Regions from separate parts of the Terribacillus sp. JSM ZJ617 genome, predicted to be linked through region 1. Evidence: riboswitches for the same ligand, from Rfam matches in the RefSeq annotation. Region 1 holds a riboswitch; each other region holds the start of a gene.
The links. A riboswitch is a leader RNA that binds a small molecule or an ion and turns the genes downstream of it on or off. The one in region 1 is predicted to bind S-adenosylmethionine.
Positions count from the first base shown of each region.

Region 1 (5,096 bases):
CTTTCCGTTTATCTCTCCCAATAATTCTTCAGGGAGATCAAAACTAAGTATAGTCTGGATAAACGATGCTGTCAGAGGATTGGCAGGATCGGAGAAAATATCATAAGTTGGACCATGCTCTACCACTTTCCCATCCTGCATTACTGCACAGCGGCTGCAAATCTCCTTTACAACCTCCATTTCATGCGTGATGACAACGATTGTCAGACCCAGTTCTTTATTTATTTTCTTCAGCAAAGCCAAAATTGATTTTGTCGTACCAGGGTCCAAGGCAGAAGTAGCTTCGTCACATAAAAGGATCTTTGGCTGATTCGCAAGTGCCCGTGCAATACTGACCCGCTGCTTCTGACCGCCGCTAAGCTGTGCTGGATACTGATGTTTTCGATCCTCTAACCCCACCAAGGCAAGCAGCTCATCAACTCGCTGCTTTATTTGTTTTTTATCTGCTCCTGCAGCTCGTAATGCAAATGCCACATTCTCAAATACCGTTTTTGAGGAGACTAGATGAAAGCCTTGAAAAATCATACCGATCGACTGTCTTGCTTTTCGCAGATTCTTTGGCGACAGCTCCTGCAAATCAACTCCATCAACAAAGACTTTGCCAGACGTTGGCTTTTCCAATAGATTGATGCAGCGCAGCAAGGTACTCTTGCCCGCTCCGCTGTATCCAACTATTCCAAACACTTCACCAGCTTCAACGGTTAGAGTCACATCATCAACGCCAATGATCTCCTTTCCCTTGCTGCTGTATTTCTTTGTGATGTTCTCCAGTTTTATCACCTTTCATCTCCCTCTCCTGTCGGTATTTTCAACTGTCGAAACTTAGTTGCAGGATGCCCAGCCGGTAGTCTGCTTGATTCATAGTCAAATAATTTTTCTCTCAATGTGCCTGATTTGTAGGACTGTTTATAAAGTCCCCTTTCTTGCAGAATCGGAATTACCAGGTCAACAAATGACTCCAAATCCCCCGGTGTAACAAGGTGGTTCAAATTAAAGCCGTCGACTCCAGATTCTTCAAATTGGTGCTGGATGCTATCTGCCACCTCTTCTGGATTCCCGACTATCAAGCTTTTGTCAGGTGTATCAAACCGCTTCAAAGCTTCGCCGACTGTCAGCTGCTTGGCTGCATCCTTTGTCAATGAGGCTGCTTTATAGTGGCCGCCTTCTGTCGTTTTACCATAAGAAAACGGCTCGTCAGGATCCTTTTCCTCAAATTCAGAAATGTCGTATCCGCTTGCACCAAATTGCGCCTTGGCAGCATCTGGACTCCAATGACTTGCATATTCCTGATACTTTTGCTGCGCCTCTTCTGTGGTTTCCGCTACGATGACACTCAGGAAGGAGAAAATCTTAATATGATCTGGATTCCGGCCATGCTTGGCAGCCCTCTCCCTTATATCCTCTGCGTAGTGACGGATACGCTCAGGCGTGGGCCCTCCAACGAAAACACATTCTGCATGCTTGGAAGCAAATTCCCGTCCACGTTCGGATGTACCTGCTTGATAAATCACAGGTGTCCGCTGCGGGGAAGGCTCACTCAAATGCGGTCCCTCTACCTGGAAGTAATGGCCTTCATGATTGATTTCATGTACTTTTTCAGGATTCACCAATACTTGGTTTTGCAGATCCTCAACCACTGCATCCTCCTCCCAGCTGCTTTCCCAAAGCTTATATGAAACCTCCAGGAATTCATCCGCAATCTCATACCGCTCATCATGCTTGATCATTTCGGTCAAACCAAAATTCCGCGCAGCGTTCGGAAGATATGACGTCACAACATTCCAAGCAACTCTGCCCTTCGTCAAATGATCCAGGGTGGAAAAACGTCGTGCATTCCCAAATGGTGGTTCATATGTAGTACTTACTGTAACGGCGAAACCCAAATTCTCGGTTACACTTGCCATTGCAGAAATCAATAGCGCTGGATCATTCAGGGGGACCTGCAGACCATCCCGGATAGAAGGAGCTTTACTATTCCGGTAAACATCATATATTCCCAGTACATCGGCAAAGAAGATTGCATCGAATTTACCGCGTTCGAGTAACTTAGCAAGATCGATCCAATAATTCAGATTCTTGTACTGACGATGCCGCTTACTCTCTGGGTGCTTCCATAACCCATGCGAGTTATGCATCGCACTATTCATATCAAATGCATTCATAATGATTTGCTTTCCCACTTTTATCCCTCCATTTTTAACAAATAAAAAGACCCCTTCTCGGATAAGAAGAGGTCTTTCTAAGTCGACGCAGGCGTACGACGTCCACTCTTCTCATCTTCCAAGCTAGCAGCTTGCTGGAATTGGCACAGTACTGCAGCAGTCTGTTGCCGAGGCTTCAAAGGGCCAGTCCCTCCACCTCTCTGGATAAGAAATGCTTATTGAATTACAGCTCAATATACAGGACAGTCCTCTGTCTGTCAATTGAGTTTTCTAAATTAAATGTATAATTGACAATATTCAAATTATGGATTATATTTATGCCGACAACCGAATAGATACACTTATCTAGAGTCAGGGTAGGAACTGGTCCAGCGACCCTGCAGCAACCGCTTTTCATGAAGCAAGGTGCTAATTCCAGCAGACAGAAATGTCTGAAAGATGAGAGAGAATGCTTACATAACGCCACCTCTTTCATTTGAAAGAGGTTTTTTACTTTATTGGAAGAGGAGAATGTTCATGCGAGAAACTGCCGAGAAAACAAAAGTGTTTGATCAAGTGATACAGCAAGCAAGAATCCTTTCTAAAGAATTCAAAGAACGCGCAGCTCATTTTGACAGCAGCGGCGAGTTCCCATATGAAAACTTCCAGGCACTTAAGGAAAGAGGCTTCTTGTCACTGACTGTGCCGACGGAATATGGAGGCAAAGGATTAAATCTTGTCGAGTACTTACAAGTTCAAGAGATACTTGCACAAGGTGATGCTCCTACCGCTCTATCATTTGGCTGGCAGCTCGGTGTTGTACTGGAAAACGCAGAGAGCAGACAATGGGATGAACAAAGTTTTCAGCATCTATGCAACAAAATCATTCATGACAAAATTCTTCTCAATTTAGTTCAGACAGAAAACGCCACTGGCAGTCCTTCAAGAGGAGCAGCTCCGACGACAACTGCAACGCTGGAAGGTTCCAGATGGAGAATTAACGGCCGTAAATCTTTTGCTTCGATGGCTGCTGCTTTGGACTACAGTATTGCTACCGCAACTATACTTCCATCTGGAAACAAAGGCTTCTTTTTGATCGATCATAGTTTGGAAGGCGTATCTGTGGAAGAAACATGGAATAGCATCGCAATGAGAGGTACAAGAAGCGATGATTTGATTTTGGAAGACGTAATTGTTGAGCAAGATGCGCTGCTTGTGGAAGAAACCAAGGGCAAGTCCACTACAAGAGGCTGGTACTTACAGATTGCGGCTGTTTACCTAGGTATTGCTGTTGCTGCGAGAGATTATACCATTCAATTTGCGTCAGAATTCCAGCCTGTTTCCTTGCCAGGTCCAATTAAGGATGTTCCAGAGGTCAGGAGAAAAATCGGCGAGATAGAATTGGCTTTGTTTAATGCCAGAGAAGTACTTTATGGTACAGCCAGGAAGTGGGTCGAGCACCCTGAAAAAAGATCAGAAATGAGTCCTGATTTAGCTGCTGCAAAACATATTGCCACCAATAAAGCGAACGAAGTCGTGGATCTATGCATGCGAATAGTTGGAGCCCGGAGTTTGTCTGCCGACAATCCGCTGCAGCGCCATTTTCGTGATGTAAGAGCTGGATTGCATAACCCACCTACTGATGATGCAGTAGTGTATTCGCTTGCGGATGCAGTCCTTCGGCAGTAAAAAACTCCTGAATCCATAACGGATTCAGGAGTTTCCTATTTACCAAGCATAAGCATACGGTGCTGCTCCGCCTGGACCCGGGAAAATTTCATCCAGCTGTTTTAAAACGGATTCATCAAGGTGAATTTCTAGCGCATGTAATGCACTCTCGAATTGCCCAACTGTACGCGGCCCAATGATTGGCGCAGTTATAGCTGGATTGGCAAGCTGCCAAGCCAGCGCAACATTATCCTGTGTTTCTCCTAGTTCTTCACATAGTTGACCGAATTGCTCCAATTGCACTCGCTGGGCATCGATTTTATCACCAATCTTATCACTTCGGCTTCCAGGTAATTTTTTAAGTGCATTTCTTCCAAGCAGACCGCCATCCAAAGGACTCCATGTGATAATGCCAATCCCAAGCTGTTCAGCTGCTGGCAATACTTCCAATTCAGCATATCGACAGTTGAGATTGTATTTATGCTGCTCGGAGACCAGACCTAAGAAATGGCGGTTTTTTGCTGCGCCTTGTGCTACCGCGAGCTGCCAGGCAGCAAAGTTACTGGAGCCCACATAACCTATCTTCCCTTGGCTGATTCCTAATTCAAAAGCTCCCCATAGCTCTTCCCACGTTACGGCAGGATCAATATGATGCATCTGATACAGCTCAATGTGATCGGTTTGCAAGCGCTTTAAAGATTTCTCAAGATGACGCCGAATTTTATAAGCTGACAACCCAGCCTCATCATTTGGACCATCGGCAGCATTATGCATGCTTCCGTATACTTTTGTACCCAGAACGACTTTCTCCCTCCGGCCTCCGCCTTGCTTGAACCATCTTCCGATAATTGATTCTGTAAGACCTCGATTTTCTGCACCGTATACATTCGCCGTGTCAAAGAAATTAATGCCTGCATCAAGTGCTGCATCCATCATTCGGAATGCATCCTTTTCTTCTGTAGTAGTACCAAAATTCATCGTACCTAAACAAAGCCTGCTTACCTTCAAACCAGATTTACCAAGGTATCGATAGTCCATCTTAAGGTCTCCAATCTAAATTTTATTGACTTAAGTGAATCTGTTATAGGTGTTTACCCTTTGCTACGGGATTTTGCTCATACGAAACCCAATCACTATAACTTCCCGCATATAATTTTACATTCTCGAACCCAGCCATTTTTAAAGCAATGTAATTAGGAGCAGCCGTTACACCTGATCCGCAATACACGATAACCGGGTCTTTAGTATCCAGCTCAGCAAATCTTCTTTTCTGTTCTTCGCCTTCTT
Region 1 covers NZ_JBISEQ010000003.1:260,066-265,161, reverse strand. The annotation lists gene ACH6C1_RS12870 (methionine ABC transporter ATP-binding protein) at 1-780, opposite strand, end outside; gene ACH6C1_RS12865 (LLM class flavin-dependent oxidoreductase) at 777-2,180, opposite strand; SAM riboswitch class I at 2,271-2,373, opposite strand; SAM riboswitch class I at 2,501-2,607, shown strand; gene ACH6C1_RS12860 (acyl-CoA dehydrogenase family protein) at 2,679-3,830, shown strand; gene ACH6C1_RS12855 (aldo/keto reductase) at 3,870-4,847, opposite strand; gene ACH6C1_RS12850 (sulfurtransferase) at 4,891-5,096, opposite strand, start outside.

Region 2 (5,096 bases), on a different contig from region 1:
CATCCTTCCTTGCCCACCGGTCCTATACCCACTCCTTGATCGGACTGATCTATTTCTACATATTGATGACATTCTTTGAACAAGAGACCGCCCTATTTGGGACCCAGCTTGCCGGCACTGCCGGTTATGCAAGCCACCTGCTCGCTGATAGCAGGATATTCCCTGTGAATAAGAAAGGAGTCAAGTTGCTCCTTCCTATAATCAAAAAAGATTTCTAAAGGAGACGATTGCATGAATCCATTGTACACAGCAGAACTGGCAGAAAAAATAAAAGCGAAAGATAGTGTTCATCTGCTTGATATCCGGCAAGAGTCAGATGTTCAGGATTGGGCGATTGATGCCGACAGCGTCAAACGATATGATATCCCGTTTGCTGTCATCAAAGCAGATCCGAATAAGGCTCGCGAAGCACTGCCAGAACATGATCCTGTCTATGTCATGTGCTATCGGGGCAAATCCGCCCAGACAGCCGTCTCCCTCTTACAAGCAGCTGGAATGGATAATATTGTCCATGTTGTTGGCGGGATGCAAGCTTGGGGAGAAACGATCAGTCCCCGTAAAGTCGGTGATCTCACTTATGGCGGAGAGATATACCAGTTCATGCGTATGGGGAAAGGCTGCCTATCTTATATGGTTGTCTCCAATGGAGAAGCAGCAGTAGTAGATCCCGCCAGGTTTACAGAAGTCTATACCTCCTTCGCATCAGAGAAAGGCTGGACGATCAAACATGTGCTTGATACCCATCTACATGCAGATCATTTGTCTGGCGGACGGAAGCTGGCAGAAGAAACAGGAGCAAATTATTGGTTCCCTGCAGACGATGGAAAAGAAGCGACATTCACATTCTCACCGCTGCAGGACGGTATTACGATCCCATTCGGTAAATCCGAAGAAGGCATGCGCAGCGTTGCCTCACCAGGTCATACAGAAGGAAGCATCAGCTTGGTTGTTGATGACACATTCCTGCTTTCTGGGGATACGCTCTTTACCGAGTCGATTGGCCGTCCGGATTTAGCCGGTCAAGCAGAACAATGGGTACAGGATCTGCACAATACGTTATACGAAAAATTTCCATTATTGTCGCTGGATCTGATTGTCCTTCCATCGCATTTTTCCGAGCTGTCAGAGATCGGAAGTGACGGCACAGTCCAAGCACGCATGGAAGACCTATACAGAAAGAACCCGAGACTGCAGCTTCCGAATGCGGGCGAATTTGCTTCCTCCGTTTTGGGAAGTATTCCTGACCAGCAGCCAAATAGTTATCAGCTGATACGAGAAGCCAATCAAGGGAAAGCGACGTTAGGCAGCGCAGACGAAGCCGATATTGAATCAGGTCCTAATCGCTGCGCAGTAACCAGTTAATAGGAAAAAAAGAGCCAGCTCCCACCGGGACTGGCTCTTTCTTATGCTTTAGAAAAGATACCGAGCTTTTCGATCCGCATCGCTGCTTCCAGTAATCTTTCTTCTGTATCCAATAAACCAGCGCGAACGTACCCTTCTCCATATTCCCCAAAACCATTGCCCGGAGCGACCGCCACATGCGCCTTTTCCAGCAACAGATCAGCGAATTCCTCAGACGTGTAACCATGCGGAACTGGCAGCCAAACGAAGAAGGTTCCTTTGGGCTCCGGAACGTCCCAGCCAATAGCACGTAAATGGCCAATGAAAGCATCTCTTCTGCTCTCATACGTGTGGACAAGCTCCTCCACGCATGTCTGATCCGCTGTCAGTGCATAAGCTGCCGCCTCTTGCATGCCGCCGAACAGACTCACGTAAACATGGTCCTGGATTAAATTGATACTTTCAATAACAGATGCATTACCAACTGCAAAGGCGATGCGCCAGCCTGCCATATTATACGTTTTGGATAGAGTGTACATCTCAATGCCAACTTCCTTGCTGCCTTCGGACTGCAAGAAGCTCTGCGGTTTTTTCCCATCAAACCCAAGTGCACCATAAGCGAAATCATGCAATACACAAATCTTATGTTCCTTCGCCAGTTCCACTGTTTTATCGAAGAACTTCTGATCCGCAGCAGCAGCAGTCGGATTGTTCGGATAGTTCAGGAACATCAGCTTTGCTTCTTCCAAATCACCTGCAGGAATAGCAGTATAATCAGGCAAAAATTCATTTTCTGCGGTTAATGGCATGAGTGATGTCCGCGCTTGGGCAAGTTCGATACCGGACAAATAATCCGGATATCCCGGATCTGGAAGCAGTGCCAAATCACCTGGATTCAATAGACATTGGCTGATTTCCACCAAACCTGTCTTAGAGCCGAACATGATGGCCACTTCTGTTGCGGGATCTAGTTTCACACCGTATTCCCGATCATAAAAGTCACAGACTGCCTGTTTTAGAAAATCAAAGCCTCTGAAAGGTGAATATTTATGATAAGCCGGATTATCGGAGGCTTCCTTCAATTTCTCTACGATATGCTGCGGCGTCGGCAGATCAGGGTTTCCCTGTCCGAGCTTGATGATATCGTGCCCCTCCTGCTCCAGCAACCCTACTTTATGTACTAAGCCGGCAAAAAACTGTTCCGGCAAACGTTTCAATGCATCCGAAAACGGAAAATCCATCTTACTCACTCTCCTGTTGTCTCCCACATTCTATTCTGACTATTACCAATCTTGACAGTCTTGGAAATAGAATGCGATAATGAACAAATCATACATGAATCACACACTCTTATCAAGAGAAGGCGGAGGGAATTGGCCCTATGAAGCCCGGCAACCGGTGCTATTTGCACACGGTGCTAATCCAACAGCTAGACGCTGAGGGATAAGGGGACGAGACACACGCCATTCCTCTTCCATATTCGTCTGGAAGAGTTTTTTTATGTAAAATCAATGAGGTGACAACATGACCATCAACATAAAAGGCGCTCCGAATTATTACGCCTGCGAGGATAATATACTACAAAGCCTTCCGGCAAGACTTAAAGAATTGAACTGGACCAATGGATTGCTTATCCACGGAGATGCTTCCTGGAAAGCGGCTTCCCCATTTCTGGATCCAATCGATTTGCCAGTGAAACGAGTAGGCTATAACGGCCAGTGCACACATGCGGAAGCAGCCAGATTAGCAGATATCGCAAAGGACGAAGCTGCTCAATTCATAATCGGTGTCGGAGGCGGAAAAGTGTTGGATACTGCCAAAGCTGCTGCCAATGATGCAGGATTGCCGGTCATCCTGATTCCAACGATTGTCTCAAACTGCTCCCCCTGGGCTTCACTTAGCGTTTTCTATGATGAAGCAGGTAATTTCGTCGAATATACAGTGTTTCCGCGCAGTGCATTTATGCTGCTAGTCGAGCCGAAGCTGCTACTAACGACACCTGTACCCTATCTGATTGCCGGCATTGGCGATACATTGGCTAAATGGTACGAAGCGGATGCACTTACCGAACACATGTCGGATCAGCCGCTTGCAGTCCAAATATCCCGCAACGCAGCTAGGTTGTGCCGGGATATCCTTATAGCGGAGGGAGATGCTGCTATTTGTTCTTTGCAAAACAAGCATGCTGACAGTGCATTTCTCCGCGTTGCAGAAACGATCATCATGGCTGGCGGAATGGTTGGCGGTTTCGGTGATGAATATGGCCGTATTGCTGGTGCTCATTCCATTCACAACGGATTGACAAGACTTCCAGAAACGCACGAGCAGCTGCACGGCAATAAAGTCGCTTATGGTATTCTTGTTCAGCTTGCACTGGAAGAAAAATTCGAAGAAATCCTCACATTGCTCCCTATCTATCAAAAGCTCGGATTACCAACTGTACTTAAAGAGCTTGGCGTAAAAGAAGAGGTGGACAAAGCGATGAAAATTGCAGCAGACGGCGCTGTCGTTCCAGGGGAATCCATTCATTTCATGCATGTTTCCGATTCAGATCAGGTGGTGGACGCCATGCGAAGTGTCGAGAGATTCGTTGCGGCAAATAAGGGAGTGACACAATGAAACTTGCTTTAATTCAGCATGATATCGTTTTTGGTGACCCGGAAGCCAACTACAGCAAAGTGGAAGCATTAATAACAGAAGCACAGGAAAATGCGGATGTTCTCGTGCTGCCTGAGCTTTGGACAACTGGCTATGACCTGACAAGGCTTGATAACATTAGTGATGCAGAGGGAGAAACGACGAAACGCTTCATCAGCAGACTAGCTAAGACACATCAAAAATACATCGTCGCTGGTTCCATCGCCAAGCAGACCGAAGCAGGTGTCTTTAATACGATGCTTGTCTTCGGACCAGCTGGTGAGCTGCTACATGAATATGATAAAGCGCACTTATTCCGGTTGATGGATGAAGAGAAGTTTCTGACCCAAGGCGACAAATCCGCCTCCTTTTCCATAGGAAATAAGCGAGCAGCTGGTGTCATCTGCTATGACATCCGTTTTCCTGAATTCATCCGTACGCATATGATTCACGATCAGCAAGTGCTATTCGTCGTTGCGGAGTGGCCGAAGCCGCGACTCGATCACTGGCGGGCGCTTCTGCTCAGCAGAGCAATCGAGAACCAATGCTACGTCGTTGCTTGCAATCGTGCAGGAAGTGATCCAGCTAATGAATTTGCAGGACACAGCTTGATCATCGGGCCATGGGGCGAAATCATTGCTGAAGCTGGAGAGGAAGCAACCATTCTTTATGGTGAAGCAGATCTTGATCAAGTGGATGACGTGCGCAGCCGCATCCCTGTGTTTCAGGACAGACGTCCTTCCATCTATGATGTGAAATGATATTTTGACAATGTTATGACAAGTTCTCCCGAGGAGTGGTAAATAGGGGCAAGCTTGCTTATACTATTTATAAATAGTTTTTGGGAGGGCTTTCATGCAAGCGACATTGAAATGGTTCCGTATCATCGGATTTCTCGAAGGGACTTCCTTGCTTTTGTTATTGTTCATGGCAATGCCTTTAAAATACATGATGGATATACCGATCTTCGTCACCTACATAGGTGCCATCCACGGCGGTTTGTTCGTTCTGTATGTCGTATGGACCGGATACACTACCCTGAAAGTCCGCTGGGGCTTGAAATGGGCAATTTTAGCCTTGCTAGCATCTGTCATTCCATTCGGATATTACATCTTCGA
Region 2 covers NZ_JBISEQ010000004.1:77,799-82,894, forward strand. The annotation lists gene ACH6C1_RS13880 (metal-dependent hydrolase) at 1-218, shown strand, start outside; gene ACH6C1_RS13885 (MBL fold metallo-hydrolase) at 232-1,362, shown strand; gene ACH6C1_RS13890 (pyridoxal phosphate-dependent aminotransferase) at 1,404-2,582, opposite strand; SAM riboswitch class I at 2,689-2,791, shown strand; gene ACH6C1_RS13895 (iron-containing alcohol dehydrogenase family protein) at 2,866-3,960, shown strand; gene ACH6C1_RS13900 (carbon-nitrogen family hydrolase) at 3,957-4,739, shown strand; gene ACH6C1_RS13905 (DUF3817 domain-containing protein) at 4,834-5,096, shown strand, end outside.
Region 2: linked by a shared signal. The riboswitch ahead of ACH6C1_RS13895 (iron-containing alcohol dehydrogenase family protein) and the one ahead of ACH6C1_RS12865 (LLM class flavin-dependent oxidoreductase) in region 1 are both predicted to bind S-adenosylmethionine.

Region 3 (5,096 bases), on a different contig from region 1:
ACCAGCAGCCGGAGTAATAGCTACAAGACCAGCAATTGCACCGGATACAGCTCCCAGCAGTGTCGGCTTTTTGTTGACGACCCATTCAATGATCATCCAGCCTAGTACACCAGCGGCAGCAGCAGTATTTGTATTGATGAAAGCATACATGGCTACATCATCGAAAGCAAGCTCACTGCCGACGTTGAAGCCAAACCAGCCAAACCAGAGCAAAGCGCCGCCGATCAAGGTGAAAATCAGGTTATGCGGTGCAGTTGAACCAGCATTTTTCCGTTTGCCGATGACGATGGCAACAACCAAGCCTGCAAGACCGGAGGAAATGTGGACAACGTTTCCGCCTGCGAAATCGAGTGCGCCCATTTCAGCGATCCAGCCGCCGCCCCATACCCAGTGTGCAAGCGGGGAGTACACGAAGAGTACCCATAGAACTGTAAAAAGAATGAATGCTGGGAAACGAATACGTTCTGCATAAGCTCCAGACACAATTGCAGTTGTCAGAATCGCGAATGTCATTTGGAACATCATGAATAAGTTGAATGGAATGGTGTGTCCTTCAGCTGGTTCGAAACCAACATTATTCAATCCGAAGAAGTCTAATCCTCCAATAATTCCGTTACCTGGTGAGAATGCCAGGGAAAAGCCGATGATAATCCAGATAATCGATACGATTGCCATAGTTGTGAAACTGTGCATTGCTGTGCTCAGCACGTTCTTGCTTCTTACCAACCCGCCGTAGAAGAGTGCGAGTGCTGGTGTCATCAACCATACTAAGACAGTTGCGACAAACATGAATACCGTATTAGCCATATCCATTTTCTCTACCCCCTGTGTGTATCTGTATTGTTTGAAAATTTAAATCTTTTCTCATTATAAGTGCCAGACAAAAAAATGTAACAAACTTGTGAGGTTATCTTACGTGAATATTTCTGACCAAAACGTGTAAGTGTTTTCAGTACTTTTGTCATAAAGCGTTACTTAAAATAGGACTGCATCTAAGAAAGATGGGAAATTTAGGGTGGTTTGTGCAGGTTGCTAGCGGGAATAGATAGTCAGCTGCGGAGAAGTGCTACATCGGGAGTTTGACAATAATTGTAAAGCATGATAAGATAGTTAACGTCTTCGATGTTTAAGTAACTTTATCGAAGATCATTGGCATTCTGCTATAGTTTTAATCAGAAGTACTTATTCAGACTGGAGCGGCCTAGGAGCCGTGAGGATGCAATAGAGGTAGGGATTGCATCGTTTAAGTGTAAACTACCATGTGGAACAAGTACCGCGGCAGGAGGATGTATTAGGTATCCTCTACTTACAATAGAAAAGTTACATTTTAGCCCCGCATTGGCATTAGCTGATGCGGGGCGTCCAAATTTCCAGGGATATTTATAGCGTAAATGGAAATTTCAGAATTTATAGTTGACTCATAAAATAACACATGCTACAATCCTGTTAACAAATAAATAGCAAGCTCTTATCAAGAGAGGCGGAGGGACTGGCCCGACGATGCCCGGCAACCTGCAAGCAGCAATGCTTATAAGGTGCTAATTCCTGAAAGTGCGTATGCACTTTAGAGATGAGAGAGACAAGTCGGTACATATTGCCACCCTGTCCTCTCAGGGTGGCTTTTTTATTTGAGGGGAGGAAGCGTACGGAACATGGAGTCACAACAGTCATACCAAACCGGCAAACTTCTCATCGGGGATTTTGAGCTTGAATCTGGTCATATCCTTTCAAAGGTAGAGGTTGCTTATGAAAAAAGCGGTCCTGAATCGGGAGAAACGGTGCTGGTCTGCCATGCTCTGACAGGAGATCAGTTTGCGGCCGGCACTAGTGCAGATCCAGGCTGGTGGAGCGGATTGCTGCAGCCCGGAGGTTTTATCGACACCGACCGGTATCAGATAATAACATTCAATGTGCTTGGCGGATGCAACGGTACAACAAGTGCCTTATCAATAGATCCAAATTCGGGAGAGAGGTACGCATCGGCATTTCCAGCTATCACGATTCGTGACATGGTTTCGGTTCAGCGCATTGCGTTGGGGAAGCTAGGAATCTCTCATTTGAGGGCTGTGATCGGCGGATCATTAGGAGGGATGCAAGTGCTGGAGTGGGGCGTCATGTACCCGGATTTTATGGATGTACTAATCCCCCTTGCAGCAACTCCTTTTGTGAGTGACTATGCGATTGCCTATAATCACTTGGCCAAGACAGCTATCACATCTGATCCGAATTGGAACAATGGTAATTACACAGCAGACAAATTACCTGCAGCAGGTCTTGGACTTGCACGGATGGTAGGAATGCTTACTTACCGTTCTGATCATCAATATAATGAGCGCTTCCGACGCGCTGCATCCCAAAGGGACGATGCAGCATACGAGGTGGAATCATACTTGAACTACCAAGGAGAGAAGCTCGTCAATCGCTTTGATGCCAACTGTTACATGACATTACTGGAGGCTATGAACAGCCATGATATCGGAAGGGGAAGAGGTGGCTGGCAGTCTGCTGCCCAAAGAATAAAAGCGATTGTACTGTCGTTCGGCTTCTCGAGGGATCTGCTGTTCCCTCCGGAAGAGATTAGCCGCTTTGCGGCGGAAGTTCCGGGTGCGCGCCATGTAGATGTAACAACAATCTATGGACATGATGGCTTTCTGCTTGAATTTGAGAAGTGGGGACATCATATCCGCCAGTTGCTTCAGCAACCTATAAAAATTTCATAATAGCTTATCAAGAGAGGCGGAGGGACTGGTCCGATGATGCCCGGCAACCTGCAAGCAGCAATGCTTGGAAGGTGCTACTTCCAGCAAACAAAGAGTTTGAGAGATAAGAAGTTCCATGCTTATGCAGCAGCTTCTTACCAGAAGCTGCTTTTTTCATCTATATATAATTGGAGGAATGACAAAATGACAGATCAAGTTTATAAAGCAGAGACATTAGCATTACACGGCGGGCAAGCACCAGATCCGACAACAGGTTCAAGAGCGGTGCCGCTTTATCAAACAACTTCTTACCTTTTCCATGATACAGATCATGCAGAGCGCCTATTCGCCTTGGATGAGCCTGGTAACATATATTCCCGTATTGGTAATCCGACGGTTGACGTATTGGAAAAACGGATAGCATTGCTGGAAGACGGCGTTGCAGCAGTCGGTGTCGCGTCTGGTATGGCAGCAATCAGCTACAGCATTCTCAATTTGGCAGGCGCTGGAGACGAAATCGTAGCAGCGACCAATCTCTATGGCGGAACGTACAATCTTTTCCAGACGACACTGCCACGCTACGGAATCAATGTTAAATTCGTCGATCCGACTGATCCGGAAGCTTTCCGCGCAGCAATTACAGACAAAACGAAGGCTGTTTTTGCTGAAATCATCGGGAATCCGAGTCTGCATGTACTAGACGTGGAAGCAGTAGCGGCAGTGGCTCACGATGCTGGTATTCCTTTAATCGTCGACAGTACATTTGCTACACCGATTTTGAGCAAACCGATTACGCTTGGTGCTGATATTGTTGTCCATAGTGCGACAAAGTGGATTGGCGGTCATGGTACTTCTATAGGAGGGTTGATTGTAGATGGAGGCAGGTTTGATTGGAATTCACCGAAATTTCCGACATTTACAGAACCTGATCCAAGCTACAACGGCATCCGCTATGCATTTGATTTTGGCACACTCGCTTTCAGCACGAAATTGCGTGTGCAATTGCTCCGCGATTTAGGTGCTGCGCTAAGCCCGTTTAATGCATGGCAGCTTATTCAGGGGCTGGAAACGTTGCACCTGCGCGTTGAACGCCATGTCCAAAATGCAGAAAAGCTTGCGACCTACCTGGAACAGCATCCGGCAATTGATTGGGTTGCTTACCCTGGGCTCAGCAGCCATCCATCGTATGAAATAGGTAAGAGAGTGCTTCCGAACGGTACTGGTTCGATTGTCAACTTTGGTATCAAAGGCGGCAGAAAAGCTGGTGCTACTTTGATCAACAATGTTGCGCTATGGTCACACGTTGCCAATGTCGGGGATGCCAAATCATTGATTATTCATCCTGCGTCAACAACACATCTACAGCTGGATGCGGAAGGACTCGCTGCTACAGGAGTAAAAGAAGAATTGGTACGTCTATCTGTTGGAATCGAGTCAGTAGATGATCTAATCCACGATTTAGACCGTGCCTTGGAAAAAGCGACGGGAATCCGTTCTGAGTCAAGGAAAATCGTCATCAATGATGAAGCCGTCATCCGGGAAGCACTCGGCAGTGCGACAGATGCGACAGGACGTCAGAAAACTATTGCAGTAGTGGGCTTGAGCAGTAAGGAACAGCGTCCAAGTAATCGTTTGGCACGGAAGATGCAGCGACTCGGATACAAAATCATCCCTGTTAATCCTGCCGAAACGAGTGTATTGGGAGAAAAAGCTTATCCTGATTTGACAAGTGTACCGGAGAAAATCGATATCGCTCAGATTTTCCGCAGTCCTGAAGCAGCTGTAGAACTCGCTAAAGAAGCGGCGGAAGTTCGTCCGGAAATCTTCTGGCTCCAAGAAGGTGTCGTTTCGCAGGAAGCCGCAGCTATTGCAAGAGAAGCAGGATTGGAAGTCGTTCACAATCGCTGCACATACAAAGAAGCACAACGCTTGCGCGGTTCGATCAGCACGTATGCCTGTGAACTGGATAATAAAGGAGTAACGATTGATGAATAAGATTCCCCTTATAGATAAAAGAAGTTTACTAGCTTTACTTAGTTTAGTTGTCATCGTCTTTCTGGCAGCTTGCGGAAACTCCAGCAGTGCATCAGGTGAACTAAAACAAATTCGCTTGGATTATGCCTACTACTCCCCAGCAAGTCTGGTGATAAAGAATAAAGGATGGGCAGAAGAAGCATTCAAGGATTCTGACATCGAAGTAACTTGGACACTCAGCCAAGGATCTAATAAGGCACTGGAATTTTTGAACAGTAACAGCGTTGATTTCGGATCTACAGCAGGAAGTGCCGCCTTGCTTGCCAAGGCGAATGGCAATCCGATTCAAGGTATATATCTGGCATCAAAACCAGAATGGACAGCATTGGTTGCTGCTAAGGACAGCGATATCCAAGAACCGGC
Region 3 covers NZ_JBISEQ010000001.1:1,033,482-1,038,577, forward strand. The annotation lists gene ACH6C1_RS05015 (ammonium transporter) at 1-813, opposite strand, end outside; SAM riboswitch class I at 1,466-1,577, shown strand; gene metX (homoserine O-acetyltransferase MetX) at 1,653-2,720, shown strand; SAM riboswitch class I at 2,722-2,830, shown strand; gene ACH6C1_RS05025 (PLP-dependent aspartate aminotransferase family protein) at 2,904-4,694, shown strand; gene ACH6C1_RS05030 (aliphatic sulfonate ABC transporter substrate-binding protein) at 4,687-5,096, shown strand, end outside.
Region 3: linked by a shared signal. The riboswitch ahead of metX (homoserine O-acetyltransferase MetX) and the one ahead of ACH6C1_RS12865 (LLM class flavin-dependent oxidoreductase) in region 1 are both predicted to bind S-adenosylmethionine.

Region 4 (5,096 bases), on a different contig from region 1:
GGTTTTTATCGGAGACAGTATAACCGAATGCGGAAGGTTCGAGGATCCTCAAGACATTGGCGATGGTTATGTAAAAATGATTCAGGATGAACTGAAGCAGAAAAAAGAGGTTGAAATCGCCAATAGAGGAGTAGGAGGCAACCGAGTTACCGATTTGGCGGCAAGATGGGAGGAAGATGTGCTCTCATTAAAGCCTGACTTAATTTCTGTTTCAATTGGAATCAATGACGTATGGAGACAGCTGGATCAGCCTCAAATGGAGCAGGTTTATCCGGATGAATTCAGAGAAGTCTTCGATAAGATCCTGGCTGAAACAAAACATACTGGTGCGGAGCTCTACCTTATGGAGCCGACCATTATCGAGGAAAATAATGAATCAAAAGGAAATCAAATGTTGATTCCTTATGTAGAAATTGTAAGGGAATTGGCTGCAAAGTATGGCGCGAGACTCGTCCCGACTCATACCGCCTTTTTGCAAACGGCGCAAACGGATTTGACAACAGACGGTGTGCATATGACGGACGCCGGTAATAGACTGATGGCTGATACGTGGCTGGAAGCCTATTTTGCAGCAGAACATAATTGATTTTATCTGGTCCTATAGAAAACACTGGTGTGGAATGGGAGAAAAAATGAATTTTCCACACATATGACTAAGCCCTCCTCTAATACAATGACATGAAAGCGGGTCTTTTTCATACGCTGTATGTGGGGTGATAACATGGCGAGAGTACAATACAATAGTTCGGACATTGATTTGATGGCTAGAATGATGCGTGCAGAAGCCGAAGGGGAAGGGCAGCTGGGAATGCTGTTTGTAGGGAATGTCATTGTAAATCGTGCTGTAGCTGATTGTTTGGATTTTGCAGATGTAAGATCGATTAACGATGTTATTTTCCAAATACAAGGCGGGAATTACTCATTTGAGGCTGTTCAGAAAGGAAATGTGTTTTACCAGCGAGCACGTGAGCAGGAAAGAAGATTGGCAGAAAGGAATCTGAAATCCTGGAGACAACAGCCTGCTGCGTACGCGCTTTGGTATTTTAACCCGTATGCACCATGCCCTCCGACATGGTACGGTCAGCCTTTTGCGGGTCAATTTAAAGACCATTGTTTTTATGAGCCGCAGGCTGGGACGTGTGACAGTGTTTATATGGGTTAACATGAATTGTGAAAAAGGGAATAACCTTATTATAAGGTGTTCCTTTTTTATTTATCTAATTTAATACATATTATTACATTTAAACTATGGTAAGGTTATCCTATTATATTATATTTTTTACAACTGCAGATTTGAATGTGGTAATTGAAAAGAGGCTGATTAAACTGTTTCAAAAGTTGTTTGGTAAAAAATCTAAGTCACAGAAATCAAATGTAAAATCGGAAAAACCTAAAACAGAATCAAAAGCAAAGAAACCTAAAATAAATTCAACCAGAATTGGCGAACTTGGAGAGTACAAAATCAATATACAGCTTGATCAGCTTCCTAAGGACAGCCGTTATTTAAGTGACGTATTAATCCTTAATTCTCGTGCTAAATCAGGATATTCACAAATTGATCACTTCATTTTTACCTCTAGGGCGATATTTGTAGTTGAAACAAAAAATTACGCCGGAACAATATATGGTGATCGAAATAGAGAAAAGTGGAGTGTGAATGGAAAGTTTCCGATGATGAATCCTTTTCATCAAAATTATGGACATGTCCAAGCACTAAAATCGATTCTATCACTAGAAGAGGACACGAATATTGTTTCCATTGTCTCATTTACTAGAAGATGTACGTTTAAAGTGAATGAAGAACTGAGAAAAGTTCAATCGAATGATCTCATCGTTTATGATACGGAATTATCGGAGTACATAAACAGAAAAATGAATGTTTTAAGAGTACAGAGCAATTCTCCTATATTCTCTGATGAAGATATTTCACGTATGCACAGTATATTAAGTGAAAAGAACATAAAGGATCCTAATATTAGAAAAGAGCATATTGAAGCGTTGAAACAGAAGAAACATAAAGAGACATCTGCTGTACAGTCTACCAATGCCAAATGTTACATCTGTAATGTCGCAGTCTCTAAAAAGGTAGAGTCCTTCTGTAAGGCTAATCACAATCGATTTAGCGGGAATGTCTATTGTTATGAACATCAAAGAGGATAGTGGGCTCGAGCAATGATAGCAGTCGCCAAATATATAACTAGCTATAGTTAATTTTCTTGAACTGTTAAGCGGTTTTACTATATAGTATTAGTTAACAGAATATTCTCTTATCAAGAGAGGCGGAGGGACTGGCCCAATGAAGCTTCAGCAACAGACTATATGTACTGTGCTAATTCCAGACTAGATAAGAATCGGACTACATAATGTAGCAAACCTCTTCTTATTTAGGAGAGGTTTTTTGTGTTCTCTTAAACTAATTATATGAGGTGAGAGTTTATGTCAAACGAATTGAGTAAAGCGTTGGAAGTATTAAGAGAAAAGAAGTGGGTGGATCTGACGCATACATTTGGTCCTGAGTCTCCGCATTTCTCGGCATTCAATTCTGCAATGTTCGAAACACTATTCTCCCATGAAGATGGCTTCTTCGCCCAGAGCTTTACTTTTCCGGGACAATACGGTACGCATCTGGATGCACCGATCCACTTTGTGCGGGATACACGATATTTAGAAGAACTCGATCTGAAAGAATTGGTATTACCGCTTGTTGTAATTGATAAATCCAAAGAAGCTGCTGCAAATCATGACTATTCACTGTCTGTGGATGATATTCTGACGTTTGAATCAGAATATGGCAAGATTGAGCCTGGCACGTTTGTTGCTTTACGCACGGACTGGAGCAAGCGCTGGCCAAATCAGCAACAGATGGATAATAAAGATGAACAGGGAAACAGTCATTCCCCTGGCTGGTCACTGGATAGTCTGAAATTCCTGTATGAAGAACGTAATATCAAAGCGGTAGGACATGAGACATTTGATACGGATGCAGCAGTCGATTTTCAGAAAAACGGTGCGTTGCTTGGTGAATATTATGTGCTGGAACAGGATTCCTATCAAGTGGAGCTGCTGACGAACTTGGATCAGCTGCCAGAAAAAGGTGCGTTCATCTTTAATATCGTTCCGAAAGCAGGAAAAGCGTCAGGATTTCCTGTTCGTTCATTTGCGGTCTTGCCATAAAGTTGCTCTCCATATGATTAAGCCGTTTCCAATTCGGTTAATGGATAAAATACTCACGAAATGGAGGCGGCAGGATGGATAAGGAACAAAAGTTACCAGCTGTTTTCAGTCAACTGGCAGAAAAGCTTCGAGACATAAGCCGAACAAGCAATCATTTAGATGAATTGTTAAAGTCAGCTTATACAGTAGTAGCAACCGATCACCCGCTGGTCAGAGCGGATGGAAGACATGATGATGCAAAAGGTATTCAGCAGCTGTTGAACTTGGCTGATCGAAAGAAGGGCATACATATTGTCTTTCCGCCAGGACTTTACACACTGCGACGTCCTTTACGTCTCAAGCCAAACACGTTCTTTGAGGCGGATGATAATTCTATATTCCGAAAAAAGCATCATGGACCGATGCTGCTAAATTTACGCAGGCGGAATCGAATGCGTTCTTATAGCGGCAATGGCAATCTGATCATTCGAGGCGGAACGTGGGATGCAAACTACCCAGCCTACCGTGGAGGCACTAGCTTTGTGCTGGCGCATGCGGAGAATGTGATTATCGAACAGCTGCGGCTGGTGGAACATGGCGGAGGGCATGCAATCGAATTGAATGCTGTACGTAATATCGAAGTGCGCCATTGTCAGTTCCTCGGCTATGATGACCGTGGGGGAAAGCGCACATACAGTGAAGCAATTCAGCTTGATTTAGCTAAAGCACGCAGGGTTTTCCCGTGGGGAGGATCTGTGTTCGACCACACAACATGTCAGGATATTTGGGTTCATCACAATAGTTTTGGGCCGTCTGAGACAAAAGGAAGCTGGGGAAGGGCTATTGGATCACACTCTGCAACAGCAGACAGATGGCATGAACGTATTTTCGTGACAGACAATGTAATGAAGGAAACGCTCCAATGGGCTGTCCGTGCTTATTCATGGCGGAATGTTGTTCTTTACAATAATCGAATAGAATCATGTGGTGGTGGGATTGCTATTCATCCAAATCATGTAGACGGCAGAAATGACACGGACAGCAAGAACCGTCCTACTGGGCGCAGCAACCCTATCAAGAATTTCCTGGTCATACAGAACACCATCTGCGGCGGCGGAAATTATGCCTCAGCGATAAGGCTGAAAGGTGATGAGCAGTCACCTATAACTGGTGCATACCTGCGTGGTAATCATGTGGAATCTTATCCCGGAAGAGGGGTTCTTGTTACAGGTACAGCGGACGAACAGAGCCGCTCCTTCTAGGCAGTCACCTCGATTATAATAGTTAATTAAATGTAAGTTTTCTGTATATTATGGAGAAAATATGCATATGGGAGTCGATACATGCTACACTTTTGTTGGAGGTGGCCTATGTATTTAGATGAGACGAAACGTTATCGGTTTATTGGATCCGTTCCTTTCGGGAAATACTTCATGGTCCGCATCTATGACCTGGAACTGCAGCAGGAATATACATTATCTGATCGGCTTCTGAGTCAATATACAGATAAGCCCTTGAAGGAATTTTACCTTCAGATCAAGCGTAATATCTATGACCAGGAAGGTGATGAAAGTGGTACGGCCTCTGAGCTGGGTGATATGCAGCAGCGGTTGTTTGATTTTCTCGATGAAGTAGAGGAAGACGATGCTACACCTCTCCGCATGGACAATGTTATACCCTTCAGAAGACCTCGGTCTGAGGATCCCCAAGAAAAGTAGGGAATAGTATTAAGAGGCTGTGGATGCACGGATTCACAGCTTTTTGCCATTTTTAAGTTGCAATCTGCGTTTTCTTTGTTACATTTAAGGGTATAGCTGTTATTGGGTCTCTAACTGAAAATCTAATGAGGATGTTGCCGATGGATAAAGAGAATAATGTTGTCCTGTTCCCGGGTCTGAAGACGCGGCTGGAGCGGGAAGGGATGAAGGAGCTGCAGGAGAAGA
Region 4 covers NZ_JBISEQ010000002.1:845,132-850,227, reverse strand. The annotation lists gene ACH6C1_RS10600 (SGNH/GDSL hydrolase family protein) at 1-586, shown strand, start outside; gene ACH6C1_RS10595 (cell wall hydrolase) at 722-1,162, shown strand; gene ACH6C1_RS10590 (nuclease-related domain-containing protein) at 1,300-2,160, shown strand; SAM riboswitch class I at 2,265-2,351, shown strand; gene ACH6C1_RS10585 (cyclase family protein) at 2,437-3,174, shown strand; gene ACH6C1_RS10580 (glycosyl hydrolase family 28-related protein) at 3,249-4,415, shown strand; gene ACH6C1_RS10575 (hypothetical protein) at 4,524-4,871, shown strand; gene ACH6C1_RS10570 (tetratricopeptide repeat protein) at 5,012-5,096, shown strand, end outside.
Region 4: linked by a shared signal. The riboswitch ahead of ACH6C1_RS10585 (cyclase family protein) and the one ahead of ACH6C1_RS12865 (LLM class flavin-dependent oxidoreductase) in region 1 are both predicted to bind S-adenosylmethionine.